2 linked regions of the Corallococcus caeni genome follow. The protein of the gene in region 2 interacts with the protein of the main gene of each other region in a pairwise test. Links are inferred from orthologs where the notes say so. Each region holds a gene or a part of one and is shown on either strand. Other genes may lie near its edges. The genes, in order: pheT and secD.

Region 1 (14,926 bases), on a different replicon or contig from region 2:
CCGGTGGCGCGTGCTGGTGAACGACTTCGACCATCCGTGGCGCCCGCCGTGCCGAGCCATCAACGTGGGCGTGCGGCACGCGCTGGGTGAGAACGTGCTCGTCGTCTCTCCCGAGTCCGCCTTCATCACGGACGTGCCGGCGCTGGGGCTTGAACACATCGCGGCGAACCCTGGGACCGCCGCGCTGGGCCGCGTGTGCTTCGCGACGTTCGACGCCCTGGAGGCCCACGAAGGCTCGCTGGAGAAGGCCAGCGCGCCGCCCTGGCACTTCTACGGCTCCATCTGCGTGCCACGGGAGCGCCTGTTCCTCATCAACGGGTACGACGAGGGCTTTGATCGCTGGGGCGGGGACGACGACAACCTCCGCATCCGGCTGATGCAGACGGAGACCTACCAGCACCCGTTGGACGACATGCGCATCGTCCACCTGTCCTTCGAGGCGCGGAAGGTGCGGCAGGCGGCGGAGCCCCCCACGCCCGAGTACGCGGAGCGCATCTTCAACCCCGCCTCCCCCCAGGCCAACCCCGACGGCTGGGGCGAGAGCTTCCAGCGAGTGGCCTTCGACTGGCGCCGACAGTGAGCCCCGGAACCCTTCGCGCAAAGGACAACCGCCCGTGCTCGTCGCCGTGATGCAGCTTCGAAACGAGGAGTACCACCTGGCGGGCTGCCTGGCGCACCTGCGCGACCACGTGGACGCCATCGTCGCGCTGGATGACGGGTCCACCGACGGCACGCGCGCCGTGCTCGCCGCCGAGCCGAAGGTGGCGGACGTCCTCACCAACCCGCCCCGCGCGGAGATGGAGGGGTGGGACGAACTGGGCAACCGCACCCGCCTGCTGGAGCGCGCCAAGGCGCTGGGCGCCCGCTGGGTGCTGTGCTGCGACGCCGACGAGCGCTTCGAGCAGGACTTCCTCGTCCGGCTGCCGGACCTCCTGCGCAAGGCGGAGAAGCGCGACCGGCCGCTGGTCACGGTGCGCTACCGCGAGCTGTGGGACGGCGTGGCGCAGTACCGGTCCGATGGCCTCTGGGGAAAGAAGACGCGCTGCTGCGCCTTCCCCCTGCCGGACACGATGACCTTCCAGGGCACGCGCCACACCAAGTTCCACGGCGTGTGGTACCCCCAGCAGCTCGAGGGGGCCAGGCACCTGCTGCTGCCGCACAACCTCTATCACCTGCGCATGGTGAAGCCGGAGGACCGCCAGGCACGGCGGGAGCGCTACGAGCAGCTCGATCCCGGCTCACGCTACCAGCGCCTCGGCTACGACTACCTCACCGACGAGCGGGGCTTGAAGCTCACGTCCCTCGGCGGAGGCGAGGCGTACGCCTTCGACACACTCCCGGCCGACCTTCGCGCGCGCTACCCCGTGGCGGCTCCCGGCTCGAGAGGCCTGGGCCGGCTCTTCCGCCGCTGGTTCTCATAGGCACACCGGCATGGCCACCATCCTCATCGCCGCGGGCTCCACCCCCGGACACATCAACCCGGCGCTGAAGATCGCCCGGGCCCTGCAGTCGGCGGGACATCGCATCCACTTCTGGGGCTTCCTGGATGCCCAGGCTCACGTCTGCGCGGAGGGCTTCGACTTCGTACCGCTCTTCCCAGACCTCTTTCCCGAGGGCGACCTGAGGGAGGCCTCTTCGCTGCGCATGCGCCGCGACCGCTGGGGGCAGCTGCGCCACATGCACAGGCACGTGGGCAGGCTCCGACGGATGATGGAAGCCATGCTCGCGGGAGAGCTCAATGGGGTCTTCCAGCGGCTGCGTCCCGACCTCTTCTTGTGTGATGTGATTGAGCGGGACCTGCCGCTGATTGCCCATGGCAACGGGGTGCCCACGGTGCTCGTGAACACCACGGTGCCAGCGGGGCCGCCGCGCCAGCCCGGGCCTTCCTCGCGGCCCCCGGGGGCCTGGGGCGCGGTGCGTGCGGGCCTGCGGCGGAAGCTGGTGCAGGCGGGGGCGGCGCTCGGCATCCTCCCCCCTACGGCGGAGTTCCTCACGAAGCTGGCGCGCAAGTACGGTCTTCCCGGGGACGAAGCAGACGGGCTCGGGCGGACCCTTCCTTCGAGCACGCCCAGGGTGGTGCTCTGCCCCAGGGAGCTCTTGGAGACGGGGGAGCAGGTGCTCCCGGAGACCCTTCATTTCCTGGGGCCCTGCATCGCGCTGGACCGCCAGGAGCCGGACTTCGACTGGGCACGGCTCCAGGAGGGCCGGCCGCTCATCCTCGTCGCGCTGGGCTCCGTGCCCTACGTCCTGAACCGGCAGCAGGACTTCCTCCGCGTCCTGGGCGCCGCGGCCGCCCGCCGGCCGGACTGGCAGTTCGTCGTCTCGGCGGGACCGCTGGCCGACCTGAAGCTGCTGGAGCGCGCGGCACCCAACATCATCGCCGCCAGCGAGGTGCCGCAGCTCAAGCTGTTGCAGCGCGCGACCGCCATGGTCACCCACTGCGGCTTCAACAGCACCAAGGAAGCCATCTACTTCGGCGTTCCGATGGTGGCGTTGCCCTTCCAGAATGATCAACCCCGGGTGGCCCGGCACGTGACCCATCACGGCCTTGGCGTGCGGGGCTCTCCGTTCGACGTGACAGCGGAAGGGCTGGTGGCGCTGCTGGATGAGGTCATCACCCAGCCCCGGTACCGGCAGGCGGTCCAGGCCATGAGCGCGCGCTTCCGCGAGGCGGAGTCACCCCTGCAGGTGGCGCGCACCCTCGAGCGGCTCCTCGAGGAGGCGCGGCGCGTGCGTGCTCACGACGCGGGCCGCTGACGCTCCGGGAGCTCGTGGCCAATCGACGGTGACGAGTTCACCAGCCGCCCGGACTCGAGCACGAGCAGCCGGTCCGCCACGTGGAAGAAACGGTTGTCGTGGCTGATGACCAGCACCGTCTTCCCCTGCGCCTTCAGGTCCGGCAGGAGCTGGTTGTAGAAGATCTCCTTGAAGGCAGGGTCCTGATCCGCGGCCCACTCGTCGAAGAGATAGAAGGGCCGCTCCTCCAGGTAGGCCGTCAAGAGCGCCAGCCGCTTGCGCTGTCCCTGCGACAGGCTCGTGGTGGACAGGCTGCCCTCCTCGCTGATGCGGACCTTGTGGCCGAGCTGGAGGCGGGACAGGTACTCCCGCACGCGGTCGCCCCGGCCGGAGGGGTCCATTCCGAAGAGGTTGTCGAAGAGGTGGAAGTCGGAGAACACCGCCGTGAAGAGCTGGCGGTACTGCTCGCGGTTGGCGTCCGTGACGCGCTCGCCGTTGAGCCAGACCTCTCCGGCATCCGGCACGTAGAGGCCGGTGAGCAACTTGGCGAAGGTCGTCTTTCCGCTGCCGTTGCCTCCGACGAGGAATACCAGCTCCCCGCGCTGGAAGCTCAGGTCGAGCGGGCCCAGCACGAAGCGGGTGTCGTCATTCTCCCGGAAGTAGCTATGGGTGACGCCCCTGAACTCCAGCCGCTCGAAGTGGGGCGGTGGCCCCGCGTAGGGCGGGCTGTCGTCCTCCTTCGCGCTCCAGCCCTGGGGATCCAGCTGCTGGAGCCTCTCCAGCGCGATGTTGCCGCGGCCCAGGACGTTGAGGCTGCCCAGCAGGATGTCCAGCGGCTGCTGGAGGTAGAGGATGATCAACGTGCAGCTGGTCAGCGTGGCGGCGCTCACGTCGGTGACGCGGGTCACGCTGAAGAGCAGCAGCCCGAGGAAGGCGAAGAAGAGGAACGTGGTCCAGCTCGCGTTGGTGCTGAGGATGTTGGAGCTGACGCGCATCAGCCGGCCCAATTCCTGCGCGGGAGCCTCCACGCCCTGGGCGAGGAACGCCGCGCGCCGGGGAGCGTGCAGCTTCAGCTCCTTGATGCCCTCCATCAGGGAGCGGAACGCCTTGTTGAGGACGTCGCTCTGGGCCCGGGATTGCTGGAAGTACTTCAGGCTCAGCCGGACCGGCAGCCGGTAGATGAGTCCGCCCAGCAGGATGAAGCCGAGCATGAACAAGCAGATGGTGGGCGACAGCGAGGCCAGGTAGGCGAGGCACCCGAGCAGCGTGGCGGCGCTGATGGCGATGGTGGGCAGCAGCGACAGGCTGTTGCTGACGGCGGGGATGTCGTCCGAGAGCAGCGTCTGGAGGCGGTGCATGCCCTTCTCCTCCAGCTGGCGCAGCGTGGAGGTGAGGATCCGGCGGCTCAGCCGCATCCGCAGCTCGAGGAGCACCCCCTGGTTGAGGTGGTTGAGCATGTACTGCGACGCCAGGCGCGACAGCACGCAGAGCAGCAGGATCCCGCTGAACGTGGCAAGGGTCTTCCCGGCCCGGAAGGTGTCCTGGCGCAGCGCGGTGTTGATGACGGACACGAGCGCGCTGCTGCTCGCGCCGCTGACGATGCCAACGAACGTCGCCAGCAGCAGCAGACCTCGCGAGCGGCTCAGCAGGAAGGCGATGAGTTTCATGGACGAGTCTTCCGAGCGCGCGGGGGCTACGGCGGGCTCAGGACTTCGAGCCGGTGCCGTCCCAGCGTAGGAGCTTGTTCTCGGAGAGTTCGCGGAAAGAAGGAAATTCGACTTCCGAACATCCGAGGGCCCCCGTCCCGTCCGGGCGCGGAAAAAACAAAGGCCCTGGAGTCACCGGCTTGCACCGGGAACTCCAGGGCCTCTATTTGGTCGGGGCGACAGGATTTGAACCTGCGACCACTTGCACCCCAAGCAAGTGCGCTACCAGGCTGCGCTACGCCCCGAAAACCGCCGTCGTGAAACGGTGCGCCCTTATGCCCTCGCCGCTTTCCTGGGTCAAGCGCGAGGTGACGGGCGCTGGTGAAAAAAACCTACTCGTCGCCCTCTTCCATTCCCTCGTCGAAGTCCTCGCCCCGGGCCTCCGCTGCGTCCGCCGCCGCCTCTTCCTGCGCGTCGATTTCGGCATGGTTCTCCGGCGGCGCCTCGCCGTTCAGGGCGCTCTTCAACACCTGGCTCGGCCGGAAGGTCAGCACCCGGCGGGCGCTGATCTCGATCTCCTTGCCCGTCTGCGGGTTGCGCCCCACGCGCGCCTTCTTCTGGCGCACCTGGAAGTTCCCGAACCCGGAGATCTTGATCTTGTCCCCGCGCTCCAACGTCTCCTTCACGGTGTCGAAGACGAGCTCGACGATCTCCGCCGACTCCTTCTTGGAGAAGCCGACCTTCTCGTAGACCCCCTCGATGATGTCCGCTTTCGTCATGCGAGTCCTCTGGCACCCGTGAATGGCCGGTGAACGCGGGGCATGGTGTCAGCCTTCCCCGAACCGTGTCAACGTCCTGACTTCATTCAGGAATTCAGGCGCGCAGGGCCGCCCCCAGGCGCTGGTTCACCTCCGTGATGATGCGCTGGTGGGCCGCCGTGACCTCCGCGTCGGTCAGCGTCCGCTCGGGCGAGCGGTACCTCAAGGCGTACGCCAGGTTCTTCTTCCCCTCGGGGATGGGCTTGCCCGTGTAGACGTCGAACACCAGCGCGTCCTCCACCAGGGGCGCCCCGACCTCCAGGATGACCCGGCGCACCTCCTCGTTGCGCAGCTCCAGCGGCACCACCACCGCCAGGTCTCGCAGCACCGCCGGGTACTTGGGCAGCCCCGCCGCCTGCGGCACCAGCCGCGCCGCCGCGTACAGCGGCTCCGTGTCCAACTCGAACACGAACACGCCCTCCGGCAGGCCCAGCGCCTTCGTCACGCGCGGGTGCACCTCGCCCAGCAGGCCCAGCACCGTCCCGTCCTTCAGCGCCACCTGGGCGCAGCTGCGCGGGTGGTACGCCGGGGCTTCCGCCGGGGTGAAGGCCACGCCCTCCACGTGCAGCGCGTGCAACAGCGCCTCCACCGCGCCCTTCGCGTCGTAGAAGTCCACGCGCGAGTCCTTCTGCGTCCAGCTCCGGCCGCCGCCGCGCAGGCCCCACACCAGGCCCGCCACGCGGGGCACCTCGCGCGCGGCCGGGCGCATCCCCTGCCCGCCCTGCGCGTCCCGGAAGTACGCCCGGCCCGTCTCGTAGAGGCCCACCGACTCCACCTGGTGGCGCACGCTGCGCGACAGGTTCTCCAGGAGGCCCGGCAGGAGGCTCGTGCGCATCACCGACTGCTCGACGCTCAGCGGGTTCATCAGCGCGATGGGCGCTTCCTTCCCGCCCAGCACCTCCAGCGACTTCGGCGCCACGAACGAGTAGTTCACCACCTCGGACAGGCCCACGCCGCCCAGCGCGTGGCGCAGCCGGCGCTCCGCCTCCATGGACAGGGGCTCCGGCGCCAGCGTCTCCAGGCCGCGCGGCAGCCGCGCCGGGATGTTGTCGTAGCCGTACACGCGGGCGACCTCCTCCATCAGGTCCTCCTCGCGCTCCACGTCCACGCGCGCCCGCGGGACCTCGAACGTCGTCTGGCCCTGCGCCTCCTCCACGGACTTGAAGCCCAGCGCCGTCAGGATGCGCCGGACCTCCGCCTCCGGCACCGCCACGCCCAGCACCTTCTCCACCCGCGCGTAGCGCAGCGTCGCCCGGCGCGGCGCCAGGGGCTCCGGCTGCACGTCCACCCGGCCCGGCACCACCGTGCCGCCCGACAGCTCCGCGATGAGCTGCGCGGCCCGGTCCAGCGCCGGCAGCACCGCGTCCAGGTCCGCCCCGCGCTCGAAGCGGTGCGACGCCTCCGTGTGCAGCGCGTAGCGCTTCGCGGACCGGCGCACGCCGGAGCCGTGGAAGTGCGCGGACTCGATGACGATGCGCTTCGTGCCCTGCGTGACTTCACTGTCACCGCCGCCCATCACGCCCGCCAGCGCCTGCGCGCGGTCCCGGTCCGCGATGACGAGGTCGTCCGGGTCCAGCGTGCGCTCCTTGTCGTCCAGCGTGCGCAGCTTCTCGCCCGGCTTCGCGGTGCGGACGACGATCTCCTGGCCCGCCACCTTGTCCAGGTCGAACGCGTGCAGCGGCTGGCCATACTCCAGGAGGACGTAGTTGGTGACGTCCACCACGTTGTTGATGGCGCGCACGCCGCACGCCTTCAGCCGGTCCTGCATCCACTGCGGCGACGGCTGGATGGTGACGCCCTCCACCACGCGCGCCGCGTAGCGCGAGCAGCGCTCCTTCGCGTCGATGCGCACCTTCACCAGCTCCGCCACCGGCTTGCCGGACTCGGCGGGCTTCGGCTGCGGCACCTTCAGCTGCGCGCCCGTCACCACGCCCACCTCGCGCGCGATGCCCAGGTGGCTGAGCGCGTCCGGCCGGTTCGGCGTGACGTTCACCTCCAGCACGGAGTCATCCAGCCCCAGGGCCTCCGCGATGGGGACGCCCAGCTTCGTGTCCGCGGGCAGGATGAGCAGGCCGGACGAGTCCTCCGTGATGCCCAGCTCCTTCGCGGAGCAGAGCATGCCGAAGCTGTCCACGCCCCTCAGCGCGGCCTGCTTGATCTCCATGCCGTTGGGCAGCTTCGCGCCCACGGTGGCCAGCGGCACCTTGTCGCCGACCTTGAAGTTCTTCGCGCCGCACACCACCTGGAACAGCGCGGAGCCGCCGATGTCCACCTGCGTGACGGACAGCTTGTCCGCGTTGGGGTGCTGCACCGACTCGCGGATCTGCGCCACCACCACGCCGCGCAGGCCCTCGCCGGGGCGCTCCACCCCTTCAATCTCCAGGCCCGCCGCGGTCAGCTTGCGCGCCAGCTCGTCCACGGACGGCGGCAGCGCCACGTAATCACCCAGCCACTTCACTGAAATCTTCACAGGGTTGTCCTCTTGAGTGGTGGGCCGGAATCAGAACTGCGCGAGGAAGCGCGCGTCGTTCTCGAACATCATCCGCAGGTCGTCGATGCCGTAGCGCAGCATGGCCAGGCGCTCCACGCCCATGCCGAACGCGTAGCCCGTCACCTCCTTCGGGTCGTAGCCTGCGGCGGTGAAGACGTTCGGGTGCACCATGCCGCTGCCCAGCACCTCCAGCCACCCGGTCTGCTTGCACACGCGGCAGCCCTTGCCGCCGCACGACGCACAGGTGACGTCCACCTCCGCGGAGGGCTCCGTGAAGGGGAAGAAGGATGGGCGGAAGCGCGTGCGCGTCTCCGAGCCGAAGAACGCCTTCACGAACGCGTCCAGCGTCCCCTTCAGCTCCGCGAAGCTCACGTCCTTGTCCACCAGCAGGCCTTCCACCTGGTGGAACATGGGCGTGTGCGTGATGTCCGAGTCGCGCCGGTACACCCGGCCCGGCATCACCGCGCGGATGGGCGGCTTGCGCGACAGCATGTGCCGCACCTGCACCGGCGACGTGTGCGTGCGCAGCAGCGACGGGCTGTCCGCCTTCTTCGCGTGGCCCAGGCTGGGCTCGTCCACGTAGAACGTGTCCTGCATGTCCCGCGCGGGGTGGTCCTTGGGCAGGTTCAGCGCCTCGAAGTTGAAGTAGTCGAGTTCAATCTCCGGCCCGACCGCGACCTCGAACCCGAGCCGCGCGAACGTGCGGACGATGTCCTCCAGCGTGCGCGACACCGGGTGCCGTCCACCCGGCGGCACCGCGCGCCCGGGCAGCGTCACGTCCAGCTTCGGGCCCTTCAGCTGGGCCTCCAGCGCGGCCTCCTCGGCGCGCCGCGTGGCGTCCGCCAGGAGCTGCTCCAGCTCCGCCTTGACGATGTTGGCGATCTCTCCCAGGGCGCGCCGCTCGTCCGGGGGCAGCTTGCCCATGCCCCCCAGCACCGCGGACAGCTCACCCTTCTTGCCCAGGTAGCGGATGCGCAAAGCCTCCACCTGCGAGGGCTCCGACACGCCGGAGATCTCCTGGCGCGCCGCGTCCGCCAACGCCTGCAACCGGTCTCGCATGGTCCTCTTCCCGCCTTCCATTCACGCCCCGGACGCCTCAAGCGCCGGGCAAGAAAAAGGGCCGCCCCCTGGTGGAGGCAGCCCGTTTCAGCTTCGGGGGCCGGCGTCACCGCCGGCCGTGTCTCAGGCTGCCTTCGCGATGTTGGCGATGGCGGCAAAGCCCGCGGGGTCCGCGATGGCCAGATCGGACAGGACCTTGCGGTCCAGGTTGATCTTCGCCTTCGCCAAGCCGGCGATCAGCTTGGAGTAGGACAGGCCCACGGTGCGGGCGGCCGCGTTGATGCGGACGATCCACAGCGAGCGGAAGTTGCGCTTGCGCACCGCGCGGTCGCGGGTGGCGTAGTCCAGGGCGCGCTCGACGGCCTGGTTCGCACGGCGGTAGCAGTTCTTGCGACGGCCGCGGAAGCCCTTGGCAAGCTTGAGAATGCGATTACGACGACGACGAGCCTTGAATCCCTTTTTGACGCGCATGACACACTCCTGACTTCTGGAAGGGGGCCCCGGGGCGCTGGCTTCACGCCGCTCCGCCAGGACTCACGATTGGTTCAAACCCGAGGAACGACTCAGGCGCCGTAGGGGAACAGCTCCTTGATGACCTTCTTGGCGTCCATGTCGCGCAGGTGGCCCGTGCCACGGTTGCCGCGCTTCTGCTTGGGCGTCTTGGAGAAGGTGAACAGGTGCTTGCTGAACGCCTTGCCGAACTTCACCTGGCCGCTCTTCTTCACGTGGAAGCGCTTCTTCGCGGCGCTGCGGGTCTTCAACTTGGGCATGATCCCAAACCTTCCTTCTGCCTGTCGGCCGGCAGTCTTCGTGACTGACGGCGGACCGGGGCACACGGTCCCCGGACGCTTTGGGCGGAAGCCTCTATCACTCTTTTGCCGCGACGGGGGCAGGATTTCCTACAGCCGACGCGGAAACGACCGCCGCGGCGACCGCCGGCCTGCCTTCCTGCTTCCTGGCGGCCGCCTCCACCGCCTGGCGGGCGAGCTCCCGGGCGCGCTGGGCCACCTTCGGGTTGGGAGCCAGGATCATGAACATCTGGCGCCCCTCCATCCGGGGGTTCTGCTCCACCACCGCGATTTCCTTCAGGTCCTTCGTCACGTCGTCCAGGATCGCGCTCCCCAGCTCCTTGTGGGTGATTTCACGACCCCGGAACTGGATGGTGATCTTCGCCTTGTTCCCCTCCTCCAGGAACCGGCGGACGTTGCGGACCTTGAACTCGTAGTCGTGCTCCTCCGTCTTGGGGCGGAGCTTCACCTCTTTCAGGTGGACCACGACCTGCTTCTTCTTCGCGTCCGAGGCCTTCTTCTTCTCCTCGTACTTGAACTTGCCGTAGTCCATGATCTTGCAGACCGGCGGCTTCGCCATGGGGGAGATCTCGACGAGGTCGAGACCGTCCGCCTGGGCGCGCGTCAGGGCTGATTCCAGGGACATGACCCCGAGCTGCTCGGCGTTCGGTCCGACGACGCGGACCTCCCGGGCTCGGATACGGCGATTGGTTCTCTGATCGCGGACGATGGGAGGACCCTCCGACGGCTCGGGGACTGAGGGCATGCCTCAATCCCCGGAAGTCGCGCAAGTAGTCCAGCCCAGACGGGGAGTCAAGCCCCCCGCACTGCCGTTCAGGGCAGCGCGGCTTCCCTGGCCAGGAGGGCCTCGAAGTCGGCGTACTTCATCGTCTTCAGGTCCTCACCGCCGTAGCGGCGGGGGGCCACGGCGCCGGCCTCCACCTCGTTGTCGCCCACCACCAGGGTGAAGGGGACCTTCTGCATCTGGGCTTCGCGGATCTTCGCGTTGAGCGTCATGCCGCGCTCGTCCAGCTCCACCCGGAAGCCCTTGGCGCGCAGGTCGTCGCGCACCTTGCGGGCGTAGTCCAGCTGCCGGTCCGCCACGGTGACCAGGGTGGCCTGCACCGGGGCGAGCCACGCGGGGAACGCGCCGGCGAAGTGCTCGATGAGGATGGCGGTGAAGCGCTCGAAGGAGCCGAAGATGGCGCGGTGGAGGACCACCGGGCGGTGCTCGGCGTTGTCCTCGCCCACGTAGGTGAGGTCGAAGCGCTCCGGGGCCAGGTAGTCCAGCTGCATGGTGCCCAGCTGCCACTTGCGGCCGATGCTGTCGGAGACGGCGAAGTCGATCTTCGGGCCGTAGAAGGCGCCGTCGCCGGGGGCCAGCTCGTACGGCAGGCCCAGCGACTCCAGCGCCGCCTTGAGGCCGCCTTCCGCGCGGTCCCAGAGCGAGTCGTCGCCCAGGCGCTGCTCGGGGCGCGTGGACAGCTTCACCGCGTAGGTGAGGCCCACCGCCTTGTAGACGCGGTCCAGCAGCTGCACGAAGCGCCGCACCTCGTCGGTGATCTGGCTCTCCATGCAGTAGATGTGCGCGTCGTCCTGCGCGAACTGGCGCACGCGGGTGAGGCCGCCCAGCGAGCCCGCGGCCTCGTTGCGGTGGAGCACGTCCTGGGTGTGCAGGCGCAGGGGCAGGTCGCGGTAGCTGTGCTTCTTGAAGCCGTAGAACAGGTGGTGCGACGGGCAGTTCATCGGCTTGAGGGAGAAGTCGTGCTCGCCGGACTCGCTGTCGAGCACCAGGAACATGTTCTCCTTGTACTTGCCCCAGTGGCCGCTCGTCTCCCAGAGGCCCTTGTTGAACATCAGGGGCGTCTTGATCTCCACGTAGCCGTCACCGGCCGTGAGCGAGCGCATCCAGTTGGACAGCGTCTGGTAGAGCGTGGTGCCCTTCGGCGTCCAGAAGGCGGCGCCCGGCGAGTACGGGTGGAAGTGGAAGAGGTCCAGCTCCTTGCCCAGCTTGCGGTGGTCGCGCTTCCTCGCCTCCTCGATGCGCGTGAGGTACGCGTCCAGCGCCTTCTTGTCGAAGAAGGCGGTGCCGTACACGCGCTGGAGCATGGGGTTGCGGTGGTCGCCGCGCCAGTACGCGCCGCTGGAGGAGAGGATCTTGATGACGCCGATCTTCCCGGTGCTGGGCGCGTGGGGCCCCAGGCAGAAGTCCACCCAGTCGCCGTGGGTGTAGAGCGTGAGCGTCTTGGCGCCCTTGGCGGCGATGTCCTTGACGATCTCCACCTTGAACTTCTCGCCCTTCTCCTCGAAGAGCTTGATGGCGTCCTCCATGGAGATTTCCGTGCGGACGAACGGCATGTCCTGCTTGAGCTCCGCGTTGGCGGCCGCTTCGATCTTCTCCAGCTCCTCCGGGGTGAAGGGCTTCTCGCGGAAGAAGTCGTAGTAGAAGCCCTCCTCCGTCGCGGGACCGATGGTCACCTGCGTGCCGGGGAACAGGCGCTGCACGGCGCTGGCCACCACGTGCGCGGCGTCGTGGCGGATGAGGTCCAGGCCTTCCGGGCTCTTGGACGTGAAGATCTGCAGCTTCGCGTCCTCGTCGAGCGTGCGGGCCAGGTCCATGTCCTGACCGTTGACCCGGGCGAACAGGGCCGCCTTCGCGAGCCCCACACCGATGCTGCCCTTCACGAAGTCCGCGATGGTCGTGCCCCGGGCGGTCTGCTTCTGGCTGCCGTCGGGGAGCGTCACCGTGATGGATTCGGACATGGCGGAAAACCCCTGCGCTGGAAAAAAGTACGGGCGGCAGGCTTTTGAGAAAGCCGGCCGCCCGCGAGATGGAACACTTACTGATGATGGGTCGTAGTGGGATCGAACCACTGACCCCTACCGTGTCAAGGTAGTGCTCTACCGCTGAGCTAACGACCCGTCGTGCGGATGGGCGCGGGGAATAACAGCGGGCTCCCACACCTGTCAAGGAACATGAGCGCGGGCCCTTCTCTTCCCCGCGTTCACGTCTCCAACAACGCGCGGACGCGTTTCAACACCGCGTCGAACATGGCGGGGGTGAGCCTCCCCGTCTGGGTGTTCTGCTGGCTGACGTGGTAGCTGCCCACGAGCCACCGGCCGTCCGGCAGCCGGAACTCGGCGCCATGCCCGAAGGCGGGACGGGGCGTGGGCAGGGCCCCCCCGGTGCGGGCCACCGAGGCCAGCGCGGCGTTCCACCCGATGGCCCCCAGGGCGAGCAGCACCCGGCCGGGCAACAGCGCCATCTCCCGGTCCAGGAACGGCGCGCAGCGGGCCAGCTCCTCCGGCAGGGGCTTGTTGTCCGGCGGCGCGCACCGGCCGGCGGCGACGATGAAGGCGTCCGTCAGCTTCAGCCCGTCGTCCCGGCGCTCGCTGTGGGCCTGGTTCGCGAAGCCCGCCCGGTGCAGGCCCGCGAAGAGGAAGTCGCCGGAGCGGTCCCCGGTGAACATCCGCCCCGTCCGGTTGGCCCCGTGCGCGGCGGGCGCCAGACCCACGATGATCAGCCGGGCCCTGGGGTCTCCGAAGCCGGGGACGGGCCTCCCCCAGTAGTCCCAGTCGCGGTAGGCGCGCCGCTTCACGCGGGCCACCTCCTCCCGCCAGGCCACCAGCCGGGGGCAGGCCCGGCACGCGACAATCTCCTGGTGCAGCTTCTCCAGCTTCGTCACGGCCCCTGTACGCTCCCCTTGTAGAGCTGCGTGCGGCGGTAGCGCTGGATGACGACGCTGAGGACGACCTTGAGGATGGCGCTGGCGGGCACGGCCAGCAGGATGCCCACGAAGCCGAACAGCTCCCCGAAGGCGAGCACGGCGATGATGACCGCCACGGGGGCCAGGCCCACCTTCTCCCCCACGACGCGCGGGGTGATGACGAAGCCCTCGGCCAGCTGCCCGATGATGAAGGTCGCGGCCACCACGGCCAGCTGCCAAGGCCCCTGCCACGACAGGAGCACGCCCAGCACGGCCAGCACCACGCCGATACCCGTGCCCAGGTAGGGCACCATGTTGCCGAAGCCCGCGATGAGGCCAATGGCGATGGCCAGGTCGATGCGCGCCACGGACAGCCCCACCGCGTAGAGCACCGACAGGATGGCGCCCACGGTGAGCTGGCCCTGCACGAAGGCGGAGAGCACCTCGTCCACCTCGCGGAAGCGCTGGCTCACCAGCGCCACGGAGCGGCGCGGCAGCAGGTCCTGGATGCGGCCCATGAGGCGCGGGTAGTCCTGGAGGAAGAAGAACGCCAGCACCGGCACCACCGACAGTCCCAGCAGCGTGGCCGCGAAGCGCGCGGTGTTGCCGGCGAAGCTCGCCACCAGCCGCGCCGCCGTGGGGCCCGCGCTCTGAATCAGCTCGGAGGCCTTCTCCCCCAGCTCCGCGGTGCGCTGGCTCACCAGGTCCGGCAGCGACACGCCCAGCAGCGACTCCACCTGCGGCACCACCTGGGTGCTGGCGCGCTGGAAGAAGCCGGGCAGCTTCGCCGCCTCGTCGCGGAACACCGGCACCAGGTACAGGCCCGCGCCCACCAGCAGGAGCGTGCCCGCGAAGAAGAGGATGGACGTGCCCCAGGTGCGGTCCACGCCGCGCTTCTCCAGGAGCGTGACGAGCGGGTTGAACGCGTACGCGCCCGTCAGCGCCAGCAGCACCGGCACCGCCACCCCGCCGAACACGGACAGGAGCGCGAACACCAGCGCCAGCGAGCCCACCATCACGCCGGACCAGACGAAGTCGACCCGGCGGGCCTCCGCCTCGTCCAGGGCCGAGGGGTCGCCGGCCGGGGGCACGGGCTCCGGGTGCACGACGTGCAGCACCGGGGAGACTTCCAGGGTCGCCGCGGGCTGGGGAACCTTCACCGCGCGCTCACTGCCTCTCTTGCGACGTCCGATGACCGCCTCCTGTCCCCTCCCATCCTACGGCGTCTTCGCCCCCGGATTGCGGTCCAACGAACCTGCCAGGGGCCTCGCCCGCCACCTTGCGGTCCAGGGCGCCAGCCCTGGCGCGGGGCGCATCAGGGGGAACCGGTGCCGCCCTCGGGCGCCAGCGGCCGGAGCTTGACCTTCAACGTCACCCGCGCCCCGCTGGGCTGGTAGTAGGTCGTGTACGGGTAGAACCCGCGCTTCTTGACCTCCACCTGGTGGAAGCCCGGGTCCCCCAGCCGCAGGCTTCGGGACACCCCGGCGAAGTCGGTGCAGGTGCCCTGCTCCACGCCGTCCAGCAGCACCTGGGCGTCCGCGGGCTCACAGCGGAGCACCAGGTCGCCGCGCTTGGACGCGTTGGAGGCCATCAGCGCCTCCGCGCGGGCCACCGTCGCGGGCTGCTCCGAAGGGGTCGCGCAGCCGCCCGTCAGCGCCACCGCGAGCACCGCGAACACCGC
Region 2 (14,761 bases):
ACTACGACACGAACCCCGCCACCCCGGGCATCTACCAGTACACCCAGCAGGTGCTGGGGGATCAGACCCTGTTCACGCTGGCCGTCCCCGCCCGGGCCATCATCTCGCACATCACCGACCTGGAGCTGCGCAAGGCCGTCTGCAACGAGTTCATGGACCACCTGCAGATTCCGCGCGCGGACCTCATCGGCGACAACCTCTGCCCGGCCAGCGCCGCGGGCGGCACCACCTGCCCGAACATCTTCCAGTGAGGCCCGCTCCCTTGAACACCTGGCTCAAGGCCTGCCTCGCCGGCAGCCTGCTCATCTCCCCCGCCGCCTTCGCCCAGAGCGCGGACGACGACGACCCCTACGCGTACCCGGAGCAGGAGGCCGAACGCGCCCAGGAGAAGGCCCAGAAGGAAGACGACGACGCGTACGACCGCCGCCGCAAGCTGGTGGATGAGACGGACGAGTTCCGCGAGGCCGCCGAGCGCGAGAACGACGACGGCTTCCAGGCCATGGCCCGCCTGGACGACCCCACCCTGGGCGTCGCGGTGGAGCTCGTCGGCGGCGTGCTGCTGGTGGACAGCGCCCGAGGCGACTTCTCCGACAACAAGCCCGGCCTGGGCGTGCGCGCCACCTGGGAGTTCGGCCGCAACTTCTTCACGGAGAACGAGACCCTGCGCGAGGCCCTCTTCGCGGACCTGCGCTGGCTCTACGGCAGCCTCAGTGACGGCACGGAATTCATCAAGGGGGACACGCGGCTTCACTACTTCACGCTCGCGCCCGCCTGGCTGTTCCGCTTCGGCGACTCGCCCTTCGGTCTGTTCCTCCAGGCCGGTGGTGGACTCGCCTACCAGAACACCGGCATCACCGTGGGCGACGACGAGACCAAGGTGAACGGCCTCAAGCCCGTGGTCCAGTACGGCCTGGGCATCCGCGGCCGGCCCGCCCTGTCGCGCACGCTGCACCTCACCTTCCGCCTGGAAGCCATGGGCCTGCGGCGCGGCTACGCCAACGACATCTTCATCGGCGGCAGCGCCGGCGTCGGCTTCTAGCGCGCCCCCCTGGAAGTCCCTTCGGCCCCCGCGCCCTTCCCTCCCGGGAAGCGGTGGCGGGGGCTGAACTTTTTCCCCCTTCCGCCCTCCCTCCAGGGCCGCACTGCTTGGCCTTCCAAGGAGATGGACCACTGGCACGGCCCCTGCTTACATTCGCCCCGGGTGGGGGAGTCAGGGGCGTCGGGCTGGAGGTGGAAGATGAACGGTGGTCAGGACCAGGAACAGGGCAACACGCGGCACTGGGATCCGGTGTGCGGCCGGCACCTGGAGGCCCCGGAGGGCCATCCCTCGTCGGAGTACAAGAAGCGCCGGTACTTCTTCTGTTCGGAGGGCTGCCGCACCGCCTTCGAGCGTCAGGCGGAGCGCTTCCGCCTCAACGAGCTGGCGCGGGCCGGCGCGCTGATGTCGCCGGGCCGGGTGCGCTGGGGGCTCGCGTAGCGAAGGGGTACCGCGGACGGCGTCAGGCGGCCTGACGCACGTCCTTGAGGCGCAGGGACAGCTTGCGCTGGCCGCGGAAGGTGTCGAAGCCGGCCTGGAAGGCCAGGTCCACCGGCCCCTCCACCAGCCCCACGCGGTCCGCCATGCCGAAGCCGATGGCGTCCAGCTCCGGCGCGTCCACGAGCGCGAGCTTGAGGTGCCCCGCGCCGCTGGCGCCGGACTTCGCGGGCAGCACGCGCGGCCGGGCCTGCTGGCCGCGCAGCACCAGCACGGGCTCCGGGTTGCCCTGGCCGAAGGGCCCCAGCTTCTGCAGCGACTCCACCGCCGTGGCGTCCAGGTCGCGGGGGTTCACCACCGCGTCCACGCGGCAGCGCGGAATCAGGTCCTCGGGCGTCAGGCGCTGGAGGGCAATCTTCGCGAACGCCTCGCGGAAGGCGGGCAGCTGCTTCGCGTCCACGGTGAGGCCGGCGGCGTGCTTGTGCCCGCCGTAGCGCATGAGCAGGTCCGAGCAGCCCGTGAGCGCGTCGTACAGGTGGAACGCCTCGATGCTGCGCGCCGAGCCCTTCCCCACCCCGTCCTTCACGCCCACCATCACCGTGGGCCGGTGGTAGCGCTCCACCACGCGCGACGCGACGATGCCGATGACGCCCGGGTGCCAGCCCTCGTCGTAGAGCACCAGCCCGCGCGAGTCCTTGTGCTCCTCCGCCTGCGCCAGCGCCTGCGTGAGGATGCTGCTCTCGATGCCCTGTCGCTCCGCGTTCGCGCGGTCCAATACCTGCGCCAGCGAGCGCGCCGTCTCCACGGAGTCCGCGCACAACAGCTGGAGGCCCAGCGACGCGTCGTGCAGGCGGCCCGCGGCGTTGATGCGGGGCCCCAGGCGGAAGCCCACCTGCCCCGCGGTGACGGACGCGTCCGGCTCCATGCCGGCCACCTCCTTCAGCGCGCGGATGCCGGGGCGCCGGCCCTGGGACAGCTCCTGGAGGCCGTGCGCCACGAGGATGCGGTTGGCGCCGGTGAGCGGCACCACGTCCGCCACGGTGGCCAGCGCCACCAAGTCCATCAGCGCCTTGAGGTTGGGCTCCTTGCGCGTGGCGAAGAAGCCGTCGTCGCGCAGCCGCTTGCGCAGGCCCATGCACAGGTTGAAGGCCACGCCCGCCGCGCACAGCACCTTGGTGGGGTACTCGCAGCCGGGCTGGTGCGGGTTGAGCACCGCCGTGGCGGGCGGCAGCGTGGGCGGCACCGTGTGGTGGTCCACCACCACCACGTCCAGGCCCATCTCCTTCGCGCGGGCAATCTCCGCCACGGAGGTGATGCCGCAGTCCAGCGTCACCAGCAGGCGAGTGCCGTCCTGCGCGATGCGCTCCACCGCGCCCAGGTTGAGGCCGTAGCCCTCGTCCAGCCGGTGCGGGATGTACGTGGCGGGGGCAGCGCCCAGCTCCTTGAGGAACAGGTACATGAGCGACGTGGAGGACACGCCGTCCACGTCGTAGTCCCCGTAGAGCGTCACCTTCTCCTTGAGCCGCACCGCGCGCAGCACGCGCTCCACCGCGGGGCCCATGCCCTTCATCCGGAACGGGTCCGGCAGGTCCGCCAGCCGGTCCGACAGGAAGGCCGACGCCGCCTCCGGCGTGCGGTAGCCCCGGTGCAGCAACACCCTCGCCGCCAACGGGTGCAGCGACAGCTCACCCGCAAGCGAACCGACCTCCTGCTCGACGACATCTGGAAGCAACCACCGCATGGTGAAGGACAGTACCTCAGACGTCCGACCAAGGCAGTCCAACCCGACTACTCACACCTCCCTCCTGCACGCGTGTTCAGGCGGGCGCTCGCCTGCCTTCCTGCCGTCAACCTGCACGGCGGGTGCGCGGTGCCCAGCTTGAGTGCACACCCGTGGACAGGGAGGTCCGCATGCTTCGCAGGTTTCTCCAGGGCGGTGCCCTGCTGGCCGTCGTGCTGGGCGCGGGGCCCGCGCTCGCGCAGAAGAAGCAGGGGGACGTGAACGTCTTTCTGCGCGGCGGCATAGGCGACTACACGGGCGACCTGGGCGACCTGTCGAGCACCGGCCCGCTGTGGGGCCTCACGCTCAACCTCCAGCCCACCACCTTCCTCGGCTTCGAGGTCGGCTACGAGGGCTCGCAGAACAAGGTCTCCGACACGCGCCTCTTCGACGCGCCCTCGCTGGTGCGCAACGGCGGCAGCGCGCTGGTGAAGGTGTCGCCGCCCTTCCTCACCGCGGTGCGCCCCTTCGCGGGCGTGGGCCTGGGCCTGTCCTACGTGGACGTGCGCGGCGCGGGCGCGGGGCTCTACGACAGCGACTTGATGGAGGAGGTGCCGCTCGCGGTGGGCCTGGAGTTCAACACCGGCGGCCTCACGGCGGGCGTGCGCGGCACGTACCGGCTCCTCATCGACCAGGACTTCGCGAACGTCACCTCGACGGACGACAACGGCGGCGGCCTGATGGACGCGTCGCTCACGCTGGGCGCGCGCTTCTGAAAAAGCGAAGGGCCCTCGCTCCCGGGATGGGAGGATGGCCCTCGTTGCTTCAAGGCACCGAAGCTCGGAGACGGCTCAGGCCGCCTTCGGCTCCTGCTTGGAGCCGTGGTGCGCCTCGCGGGCGTGCGCGCGCTCGTCCAGCCAGATGACCAGCGGGCTGGCGATGTACACGGACGAGTACGTGCCCACGAGGATGCCCACCAGCATCGCCATGGCGAAGTCGAAGATCTCGCCCACGCCGAAGATGAGCAGACCGATGAGCGACAGCGCCGTCACGCCGGAGGTGAGGATGGTGCGGCCCAGCGTGTCGTTGACGGCGATGTTGATGATCTCCGGCAGCGGCTTGCCCTTGTACTTCACCATGTCCTCGCGGATGCGGTCGTAGATGACGATGGTGTCGTTGACGGAGTAGCCCACGATGGTGAGCAACGCGGCGATGGACGTGAGGTTGAACTCGCGCCGGCTCACCAGGTAGTAGCCCGCCACCATGATGACGTCGTGCACCATGGCGAGCAGCGCGCCGGGGCCGAACTTGAAGTCGAAGCGGAACGCCACGTAGATGAGGATGGCGACCATGGAGTACAGCAGCGCCATGATGCCGCGGTTGCGCAGCTGCTTGCCCACCTGCGGGCCCACGTAGTCCACGCGGCGCTGCTCGAAGTTGGGCTTTTCCAGGCCCGCGCCCAGCGCGGCGAACACCTTGTCCGCCATGCCGCTCGCGACGACCTGGTAGTCGTAGCCGGTGCCGCCCTGGTTCGCGCCCAGGTCACGCACCTCCTGCACGCCGATGCCCGCGCCCTCGACGGCCTTCTTCACCGCCTCCGCGGACATGGGCTGCGTGGAGCGGAAGTTCACGATGCCGTTCGCCATGTCGGCGTAGACGTTGCGCGTCTCGCCCAGGCCCTGGATGGCCGTCTTCGCGCGCTCGGCGTTCTCCTCCGTGAGCTGCGTGACGCCGCCCATGCGCAGGAGGAAGGAGTTCTCCTCGGCCGCGCCCACGCCCTGGACGCTGACGTCGTGCAGACCGCCCGCCTGGGCCTTCTCGCGGACCTGCTCCGCGGTGGTGGGCGTGTTGTACTTCAGCTCCACCACCGTGCCGCCGGCGAAGTCCACGCCGAAGTTGAACCCCACCGCCGCGATGCCGACGATGATGGCCAGGTTGATGAGCGTGGAGATGAAGAGCGCCGGCTTGCGCTTTCCAATGAAGTCGATGTTCGTCTTGTGCTTGAGAATCTGCATGGCGGATTTCCCGAGGGCGCTGGAGGCCGGTTAGACGGACACCGACTGCGCGTTGCGGCCGTGGACGAAGTAGGTCGTGATGACGCGCGTCACGACGATGGACGTGAACAGCGACGCCAGGAGGCCCACGATGAGCGTGGTGGCGAAGCCGCGGACCGGACCCGTTCCCGTGAAGAACAGGATGAAGCCCGCGATGAGCGTCGTCACGTGCGCGTCGAAGATGGTCCAGAAGGCGCGGTCGTAGCCCTGGTCCACCGCGGCGCGCGCGGACTTGCCGTGGGACAGCTCCTCGCGGATGCGCTCGTTGATGAGCACGTTCGCGTCCACCGCGATGCCCAGCGTCAGCACGAAGCCCGCGATGCCCGGCAGGGTCAGCGTGGCGTTGAAGAACGCCAGACCCGCCAGGATGAGCAGGCCGTTGAGGATGAGCGCCACGTCCGCGATGAGGCCGGACTTGCGGTAGTAGATGGCCATGAAGACGACGACGAGCGCCAGGCCCACCAGCGCGGCCAGGCTGCCCTTCTTGATGAGCTCGTCGCCCAGCGTCGCGCCCACCTGACGGATTTCGCCCACCGTCACCGGCGCGGGCAGCGCGCCGGCCTTGAGCACCAGCGCCAGCGTCTGCGCCTCGCCCAGCCACTCCTCGAAGCTGCGCGCACCGGCGCGGCCCATGGTGATGCGCGCGCGGCCGCCGCCAATCTTCTCGTTGATGCGCGGGGCGGTGTGCACGTTGTCGTCCAGCACGATGGCCATCCGGCGGCCCACGGCGGCCTCGGTGAGCTTCTCGAACTCACGCGCGCCGGCCGGGTCGAACGCGATGTTCACCTCCGGCTCGTTCATCTGGCTGACGGACGCGTCCGCGCCGGACAGGCTCTCGCCCGTGAGCGGCACGTTCTTGTCCAGCAGGTAGCTGCGGTACGCGATGCAGTCGTTCTTCTTCACCGGGTTCGCCACGCACTCGGTGACGACGTCGCGGCCTTCCGGCGTCTTGTCCTTCGCGTACGCCAGCAGCGCCTCGCGGTTGGGCGAGGACAGCTGCGGGAAGCCCTCGTCCTCCACCAGGGTGATCTTGCTCTCCGGCGGGGGCGGGTTCTGCTGGAACATCTGCGCGAACACCTGGGGGTTGGTGTCGTCCACCATCCGGAACTCCAGCTGCGCGGTGGTGCCCACCAGTTCCTTGGCCTGCTCCGGGTTGCTGCGGCCGGGCAGCGAGATCTGGATGGAGTCCGTGCCCAGCTTGCGCACGTCCACTTCCGCCACGCCCCACTTGTCGATGCGGCGGCGGATGACGAGCATGGCCTGGTCCACGGCCTCGTCACGGAAGCGGTTCACCTGGCCCTCGTCCGGCTTGAGCACCAGCGTGGCGCCGTTGCGCGACTCCAGGGAGAAGTCCGTGAAGGTGGCGAGCACCTCCTTCTGGATGGCGTCCATGGTCGCCGGGTCCTTCGCGGTCAGCGTCAGCTGCAGCCGCTCCGGATCCGTGTCCGCCGTCACCTCGCCCAGCTTCTTGTCGTTGACGTAGGTGGCGATCTGCTGCCCGCGGCGCTCGGTGCGCTTCTGCAGGGCCGTCTTGGTGTCCACCCGCATCACCATGTGGATGCCGCCCTGCAGGTCCAGCCCCAGGTTGAGGCGGTACTTCGCGGGGGGCGCCCACCTGGGCAGCCGCTGCTCCAGCACGGCGATGTTGTTGCGCTCGGCGCGGTCCAACACCACCAGCGAGTAGTACGTCGGGACGAGGAACCAGATGGTCCCCAGCGTCACCGCGACAATCAGTCCGAACTTCCACCACCAGCCGCGGTCCATTACTTCTCCTCCTTCTTCTCAGCGGGGAGCGCCGCCGGGGCGCCCGCCACCGGAACGGATCCCTTCGCACTGACAGCCGACTTGAGCACGCGCACGCGCACCCCGCTGGCGACCTCCAGCGTCACGGTGGAGTCGTCCACCTGGTGGATGCGACCGAGGATGCCGCCGGACGTCACGACGTCATCCCCCTTCTTCAGCCCCGCGAGCAGGTTGCGGTGCTCCTTGAGCTGCTTCTGCTGGGGGCGGATCATCACGAAGTACATGATGGCCACCAGCACGGCGAGGAAGCCGAAGGTCCCCAGGGGGGAACCGGCCCCGGCCTGCGCGAGAATCAGGAAACTGTCAGCCACGTACTGCCTCGTCGTTTGGGAGGGAGGACTCGGGATAGCGGCCCCGACCCGGCGTACGGGTGGGGTCAAAACATCCGAAAGGGTGGCCTCTTAGCAAGGGCGCCCCATGTGAGCAAGTGAACGCCGGAAGCGCGGCAATCCCGTTGCCCGCTCACCGGCCGCCTTTGCGTTCGGCCTCCTGCGCCACGGCCTTGGCCCGGAAGTCCCGGGCGAACGCGGCGAAGCGGTCCTCGGCGATGGCGCGGCGCACCTGGGACATCAGGTCCAGGAAGTAGTGGAGGTTGTGCAGGGTGTTGAGCCGCATCGCTAGGATTTCGCCCGCGGCGAAGAGGTGGCGCAGGTAGGACCGGCTGAACGTGCGGCAGGTGTAGCAGGAGCACGCCGGGTCCACCGGACGGGGGTCCCTGGCGTAGGCCGCGTTGCGGATGACCAGCTTGCCCTCCGAGGTGAAGAGCAGGCCGTTGCGTGCGCACCGCGTGGGCAGCACGCAGTCGAACATGTCCACGCCCTGCTCCACGCACGTCACCAGGTCCAGCGGCGTGCCCACGCCCATGAGGTAGCGCGGCTTGTCCCGGGGCAGGAGCGGCGCCGAGTACGCCACGCCCGCGTGCATCGCCTCCGGGGCCTCGCCCACGGAGTAGCCGCCCAGCGCGTAGCCGGGCAGGTCCACCGCGCAGATCTCCTCCGCGTGGCGCTTGCGCAGGTCCTCGTGGAGGCCGCCCTGCACGATGCCGAAGAGCGACGAGCGCTCGCGGCTCCACGCCTTCACGCACCGGTGCAGCCAGCGCGTGGTGCGCGCCAGGGACTTCTCCAGGTAGGCCCGGTCCTCGGTGGACGGGGGGCACTCGTCGAACGCCATGATGACGTCCGCGCCCAGCGTCTCCTGGATTTCGATGGAGCGCTCCGGCGACAGCGAGTGCCGCGACCCGTCCAGGTGCGACTGGAACGCGGCGCCCTCCTCGGTGATCTTGCGCTTCTCCGACAGGCTGAACACCTGGAAGCCGCCGCTGTCGGTGAGCATGGGCCGGTCCCAGGAGATGAAGCGGTGCAGGCCGCCCATCTCCCCGACGAGCGGCTCTCCCGGGCGGAGCATCAGGTGGTAGGTGTTGCCCAGGATGATCTGCGCGTCCAGGGTCTTCAGGTCGTCCGGGCCCACGCCCTTGACGCTGCCCACGGTGCCCACGGGCATGAAGATGGGCGTCTCGATGGGGCCATGCGGCGTGTGCAGCCGGCCGCGGCGCGCCTTCGTCCCGCTGGTGTCCTCGTGCAACAGCTCGAAGCGCACCAGCCCCGGGGGCACGCGGGTATCGCCCTTCTCGCCCTTTTCCCTGCCCTGCTCGTCGACCACGGCACTCACTCCTTCACCAACATGGCATCGCCGTAACTGAAGAACCGGTAGCCCGCGCGCACGGCCTCCTGGTACGCGGCCAGCGTGCGCTCGCGGCCCAGCAGCGCGCTCACCAGCATCACCAGCGTGGAGCGCGGCAGGTGGAAGTTCGTGAGGAGCACGTCCACCTGGCGGAAGACATAGCCGGGCCGGATGAACATCGCCGTCTCGCCGGGGCCGCTGCGCAGCCGGCCCGTCTCGGGGTCGGTGGCGGACTCCAGCGTGCGCACCACGGTGGTGCCCACGGCGACCACGCGGCGCCCTTCGGCCTTCGCGGCGTTCACGGCGGCGGCGGTGGCCTCCGGCACGGTGAAGCGCTCCGGGTGCATGTGGTGCTTGTCCAGCACCTCTTCACGCACGGGGAGGAAGGTGCCGGGCCCCACGTCGAGCGTCACCTCCGCGCGCTGGACGCCCCTGGCCGCGAGCTTCGCGAAGACCTCCGGCGTGAAGTGCAGGCCGGCGGTGGGCGCGGCCACGGCGCCGGATGCGCGGGCGTACACGGTCTGGTAGCGCTCGGCGTCCGCGGCCTCGGGCTCGCGGGTGATGTACGGAGGCAGGGGCAGGCGGCCCGCCGCGTCCAGGAGGCTGGCGAGCGACGTGCCCGGGGCCGCGTGGAAGCGCACCCGGTACTCCCCTCCCCCCAGGGCCTCCAGGATTTCGGCGGACAGGCCCCCGGCGAAGGTGACGGACTGGCCGGGCTTGAGGCCCTTGGACGCCTGCCCCAGGCAGACCCACTCCAGGGACTCGGGCGCGCCGCCGAGCGCGGCGGAGGTGAGCGTGGCCGCGGCGGCGGGCCGGACGACCAGCAGCTCCACGCGGCCGCCGGTGCCGCTCTTCTGGCCCAGGAGGCGCGCGGGGATGACGCGCGCGTCGTTGAGGACGAGCAGGTCTCCCTCGCGCAGCAGGTCCACGAGGTCGGTGAAGTGCTGGTGGCTCCAGGCGCCGGTGGCGCGGCTGACGACCATCAGGCGCGACGCGTCCCGGTGGGGTAGCGGGGCCTGGGCGATCTGCGCCTCGGGGAGCTCGAAATCGTAGTCGGAGAGGAGGGACGACACGGGGTTGGCGCTTGTAGCAGCCCCCGCGCCCTCACGGAACCGGCGTGGGAGGTCAGTAGAGCTGCTGGAACTCGGCGCCCGGGTAGTAGTGGGAGAGGATCTCCCGGTACGTCTTGCCCTGGTCGGCGAAGGCCTTGGCGCCCCACTGGCACAGCCCCGCCCCGTGGCCGAAGCCACGCCCGGTGAACACGTAGTTCTTGCCGGAGGCTTCCACGTCGAAGTCCAGGCTCTTGAGGCGCGTGTAGCCCAGCTTGCGGCGGAACTGCACGCCGTCCACCACGGTGCCATCCGCCAGCGTCACGCGGGTCACCCGGTGCGTGGGCGTGCGGCCGCTGACGCGCATGCCGTCCGGCGGGGACTTCAGCGCCTTGCGGAGCTCCGCTTCGGGGAGGGTCGCGGACCAGCGGCTGGCGGGCAGCTTCCCGCAGGGGCAGTCGACGGGCTGCAGGTACGGCAGGTTCCGCTGGAGGGCGTCCTGGCCGGACTCGGTGTGTCCGCCGCAGGAGGCATGGAAGTACGCCTCGATGGGGGCCAGGTCGTACGTGAGCACCTCGCCCCGGGTGGCCTCCACGGCGGCGCGCGTCTTGGCGTCCTCGCGGTTGACGCCGCCGTACACCTGGTGGAGCACGCTGCTGCCCATGTGGAAGGCGGCGCCGTAGGAATCGAGCTTCTTCTGCAGCGCGTACGTCCGCGCGGCCACGGCCTGGGCCTTGAGGGCCTCCAGGGGGAAGGACACGGGCATCTCGCTGCCGAGCACCGCCGCGAGGTAGTCCTCCAGGGGGATGACGTTGATGAGCTGGAGGCTGCTCTTGAAGAGGCGCACGACGACGTCGCCACGCACCTGCGCGCTGCCCGCCTTGAGGGGTTCGTTGCCGGGGCCGCCCGCGTCGGTGGCCTCCATGCCGCCCCGGAAGCGGATGGCGTCCCCGATGACAGGCGCCCCGTTGACCTCCAGCTTGCCGTTGCGGCGGCGCACGGTGGCCTGCCCGCCGTTGATGGCGACGAAGGTGCCGTCCTCGGCATCGGGGCCGAAGCCCAGGCCCCGGCCGCTCACGCGGACCTCGTCGCCGGGGTCGTCCATGGCAATGCGCATCGTCTCCACGGCGAACGCCCGCGACGACGCGAGCAGGAGCAGCAGCAGTGCCACACGTTGCAACATGGTCCAACAGTCTAGGGGCGGGGCGATCCGCCTCAAGAAATCGGCCGGAGCCCGGGGCACCCCCACGGCGGGAGCCCGCGAAAACCCCGGGCGGATGCCGCAGAATGGAGCCCCGTGACCGCCTTCGTCCCTGATGCCGCCCGCCTCTCCCCCGAGGCCCTCGTCGCGGCCCTGCGTGAGCTGGAGCCCCGCACGGCCGCCGTGCTGGTCCGGCGGCTCGTGGAGCGCCGGCCCCTGGCGGAGTGCGCGGCCTGGTACGGGATTTCAAGCGGCGCCTTCTCGGTGCTCCTGCTCCGCTCCGCGGAGGCCCTGTCCCGGCAGCTGGAACTGCCCGCGAGGTCCCCCGGGAGCCAGGAGGAAGCCACCGCCTGGGAGCGGATGCTGGCCATGGCCGTGGAGAAGGACACCGCGCCCGTGCCGGTGGCGCTCGCCCCCGTGGCCTGGCTGTGCCGGCGGATGCACGAACTGGGACCTGAAGTGGAGGCCGGGCTGGCCCGGGCCGCCGAGGCCGACGCGAACTCACCCGGAAGGGCGCGGGAGGAATGGCTGCGCAAGCTGGCCGTGGCCGCGCTCCTGGCCCTGACCGCCTGGCTCTACTGGTCCCGGCCCCCTGAGCCCGAACCCCGCCCCGAGCGCCGCATGCGCTCCCCCGAGCGCCGCTGACTGGACGCGGCCCGGAGCGGACGCATATGGGTAGGCCCATGCGAGCGACCCGGTCATGGCTGGCCCTCCTCATCGCGGGAATCGCGCTGACGGGCTGCACGAAGCACGTGGACACCCGGGTGGCCGGGGACGACGACGCGGCCCTCGACGGCATCGAGGCCCGCCTCGACGAACTCCGGGCCCGCGAGCAGGGAGACGACCTGACGTGCGCGCAGCAGTGCGACGTGTCCGCGAAGACGTGCGCCACGGCGGAGGAGCTCTGCGGCCTCGTGGAGCGGCAAGCCGACCGGGACGACCTGCCGCCGCGCTGCGCCAGGGCGCGCGAGCAGTGCGCGGGCGCGGGTGACGGCTGCACGCGGTGTCAGGCGCCCTGAAGAACCGCCCATGCGTCGCCTCTGACTCCGTGCCTATGATGGGCCGGATTGAGGAGCCTCCCCATGATGACCCGTCTCTCGTTGATGCTCGCTGCCTCGTCGCTCGTGCTGGCGGCCCCTGCCCTCGCGGAGGACGACGGCCTGACGCCGGAGAAGGTGGCGGCCATCCAGCGCGATGAGGCCGCGGCCCAGGCGAAGGTGAACGCCGACCACGGCAACCGGAAGCCGTCGGAGATGAGCAACGCGGAGCGCGGCCAGGCCATCCGCGACCAGCAGAAGGAAGCCGCCAAGGTCATGGAGAAGCACGGCGTCTCCGCGAAGGAGTTCGCCACCTTCACGGCCCGGATGACGCCCGAGGACAACCAGCGCGCCGCCAACGAGGCCAAGCGACTCGACGACAAGGCCAAGGCCGAAAAGGAAGCCGAGGCCAAGAAGCGCAAGGGCGACGGCGAGGTCCACATCCAGCAGGGCTTCAGCGACGCGGACCCCGTGGAGCTGGAGTCCGAGGAGGGCGCGGAGCCCTCCGTGGACGTCGACGGCAGCCTGGACAGCAGTGCGTCGGCGGGTGCGCCGGTCGTGGACATTGGCTCCAGCGCCGGCACGGTGAAGAAGTCCTTCACCCGGAAGTCGTCCAAGTCCTCACGCCGCGGCAGGTAAGCCCCGCCGCGGCACCGGACCACCGACGGGGCCGTCAGCGGCCCTGGGAGGCCAGCTCCCGCGACCGCGCCTGCCACACCTCGTCGTACGGGCAGGAGCAGTCGGTCTCCTCCGGCTCCGGGTAGGCGTACGTCTGGCCCTTGTAGTTGCGGAACAGGGTCTCCCGCTCGCCCCGCTCGATGACGTAGTCGGGCTGGAGGGTGACCTTCCCTCCTCCACCCGGCAGGTCCACCGCGAGGTGCGGCACCGCGAGCCCGCTGGTGTGACCGCGAAGCTGCTGGAGGATCTCCAGTCCCTTGGCGATGGGCGTGCGCAGGTGCTCGCATCCCTCCGCCACGTCCATCTGGTGCAGGTAGTACGGCCGCACGCGGCTGCGCAGGAGCACGTGCGACAGCTCCTTGATGATGCGCGCATCCGAGTTGAGCTGCCGCATCAGCACCGCCTGGTTCTCCACCGGCACGCCATGGTCCACCAGCCGCTCGCACGCCTCACGGGCTTCGGGCGTCACTTCCTTCGGGTGGTTGAAATGGGTGATGACGTAGACGGGCGCGTACCGGCGCAGCAGGCGCGCCAGCGAATCCGTGACGCGCATGGGCAGCACCACCGGCACGCGCGTCCCGATGCGGATCATCTCCACGTGGGGAATCTCGCTCAGCGGCGCGAGCAGCGACTCCAGCCGCTCCTCGCCCAGCAGGAACGGATCGCCGCCGGAGATGAGCACGTCGCGCACCTCCGGGTGGTTGCGCACGTAGTCGATGCCCCGGCGCATCTGGTCCTTGGTGAGCTCCGCCTCGCCACCCTTGGTGATGCGCCGCCGCGTGCAGTGGCGGCAGTAGACCGAGCACGTATCCAGGGCAAGGAACAGCACCCGGTCCGGATACTTGTGGACGATGCACTCCTCCGGGCGCGTCTTGTCCTCGCCGAGCGGATCCTCCAGCTCCCCGGGCCGCACCCGGGCCTCCGCGCGCACCGGAATGGACTGCATGCGCACCGGGCACGACGCGTGCTCCGGGTCGATGAGCGACAGGTAGTACGGGCTGATGCCAATCCGAAACAGCGAGGACGTCTCCTGCACCCCGGCGCGCTCCTCCGGGGTCAGGCGCACGTAACGCTCCAACTGCTCCAGATTGCGCACCGAGTGACGCTGCTGCCAGCGCCAGTCCGTCCACTCCGCGTCGGTCGCGGACGGGAACAACCGGGCCCGTCCCTCGGCACTGAGCGAAGGACGGAGGGACGGCTTGAGCGCCGTCCCGACCGCGGAGGAGTCCATCACGCCGCCTTGGGCTGATCCCGCCACCACGCCTGGCCGGACTCCGGCAGCGTGTCGATGGGGTCGAAGTACTCGTACTTCCGCTCGAGCGCGCCGGGGTCGTTCGCCTCCACGCTCGTGCGGTAGTTCTTGGTCCAGTAGGAGATGCCGCGCTCGCGGTCGTACTCCGCCACCTGGTGGATCCACCGCTTCCCCACGAACGGCACGTCACAGACGATGCGCGGCGTGGCGAAGCCCGGCATGTAGCCCATGATGTCGTGCTGGAGCTTCTGCGCCTGCGCCACCGACAGCCGCCAGTGCTCGCTGTTGGGGATCATGTCGCACATGTAGAAGTAGTACGGCAGGATCTTCGCGTGGTCGAGCAGCGTGAAGCACAGGTCCAGGAGCGCCTTGGGGCTGTCGTTCACCCCGCGCAAGAGCACGCCCTGGTTGCGCACGTCGCGGAAGCCCATGTCGAGCAGCTTGCGCACCGCCTTGCCCACGAGCGGCGTGAGCTGCTGCGCGTGGTTCACGTGCGTGTGCAGCGCCAGGTCCACGCCGCGCTCCACGGCCTTCTTCGCCAGCCGGTCCAGCCCCGCCAGCACGCTGTCCTGGAGGAAGTGCTGCGGCAGCGCCATGAGCCCCTTGGACGCCAGGCGGATGTCGCGGATGTTCGGGATGTCCATCAGCGCGCTGACGAACGGCTCCAGCGCCTGGATGGGCAGGTTCGCGATGTCGCCGCCGGACACCACCACGTCGCGCACGGTGGGCGTGCGGCGCAGGTAGTCCAGCATCTGCTCGTAGCGCTCCTTCTGCCCCGTCGCGAACTTGTGCTTGGAGACCTGCGGGACGTCG

What was found.
Region 1: the proteins of secD (region 2) and pheT interact in binary tests that used the Escherichia coli proteins (3 or more experiments, as listed by UniProt). The link is inferred for Corallococcus caeni from one-to-one orthologs.

The regions. Positions count from the first base shown.
Region 1 is NZ_BTTW01000003.1:848,965-863,890, forward strand. What follows is about bases 4,964-8,062. They hold pheT (phenylalanine--tRNA ligase subunit beta), read right to left. Parts: upstream 7,671-8,062; coding sequence 5,256-7,670; downstream 4,964-5,255. Other genes in these bases: AABA78_RS17530 (integration host factor subunit alpha), read right to left, coding at 4,964-5,161; pheS (phenylalanine--tRNA ligase subunit alpha), read right to left, coding at 7,701-8,062. In the rest of the region: AABA78_RS17505 (galactosyltransferase-related protein), read left to right, coding at 1-580; AABA78_RS17510 (glycosyltransferase), read left to right, coding at 615-1,421; AABA78_RS17515 (glycosyltransferase), read left to right, coding at 1,432-2,757; AABA78_RS17520 (cyclic peptide export ABC transporter), read right to left, coding at 2,739-4,403; more of AABA78_RS17530, read right to left, coding at 4,775-4,963; more of pheS, read right to left, coding at 8,063-8,750; rplT (50S ribosomal protein L20), read right to left, coding at 8,874-9,221; rpmI (50S ribosomal protein L35), read right to left, coding at 9,314-9,520; infC (translation initiation factor IF-3), read right to left, coding at 9,618-10,304; thrS (threonine--tRNA ligase), read right to left, coding at 10,373-12,301; AABA78_RS17570 (uracil-DNA glycosylase), read right to left, coding at 12,544-13,224; AABA78_RS17575 (AI-2E family transporter), read right to left, coding at 13,221-14,405; AABA78_RS17580 (hypothetical protein), read right to left, coding at 14,561-14,926.
Region 2 is NZ_BTTW01000017.1:25,024-39,784, forward strand. Bases 4,627-7,560 are described here. They hold secD (protein translocase subunit SecD), read right to left. Parts: upstream 7,013-7,560; coding sequence 5,240-7,012; downstream 4,627-5,239. Other genes in these bases: secF (protein translocase subunit SecF), read right to left, coding at 4,627-5,209; yajC (preprotein translocase subunit YajC), read right to left, coding at 7,012-7,362; tgt (tRNA guanosine(34) transglycosylase Tgt), read right to left, coding at 7,514-7,560. Also shown: AABA78_RS38515 (hypothetical protein), read left to right, coding at 1-251; AABA78_RS38520 (hypothetical protein), read left to right, coding at 263-1,039; AABA78_RS38525 (YHS domain-containing protein), read left to right, coding at 1,238-1,477; single-stranded-DNA-specific exonuclease RecJ, read right to left, coding at 1,500-3,215; AABA78_RS38535 (outer membrane beta-barrel protein), read left to right, coding at 3,386-3,970; more of secF, read right to left, coding at 4,046-4,626; more of tgt, read right to left, coding at 7,561-8,710; tRNA preQ1(34) S-adenosylmethionine ribosyltransferase-isomerase QueA, read right to left, coding at 8,716-9,804; AABA78_RS38565 (SpoIID/LytB domain-containing protein), read right to left, coding at 9,857-10,963; AABA78_RS38570 (hypothetical protein), read left to right, coding at 11,078-11,626; AABA78_RS38575 (hypothetical protein), read left to right, coding at 11,665-12,000; AABA78_RS38580 (hypothetical protein), read left to right, coding at 12,064-12,657; AABA78_RS38585 (KamA family radical SAM protein), read right to left, coding at 12,692-13,927; AABA78_RS38590 (KamA family radical SAM protein), read right to left, coding at 13,927-14,761. UniProt on the Escherichia coli protein: Part of the Sec protein translocase complex. Interacts with the SecYEG preprotein conducting channel. SecDF uses the proton motive force (PMF) to complete protein translocation after the ATP-dependent function of SecA.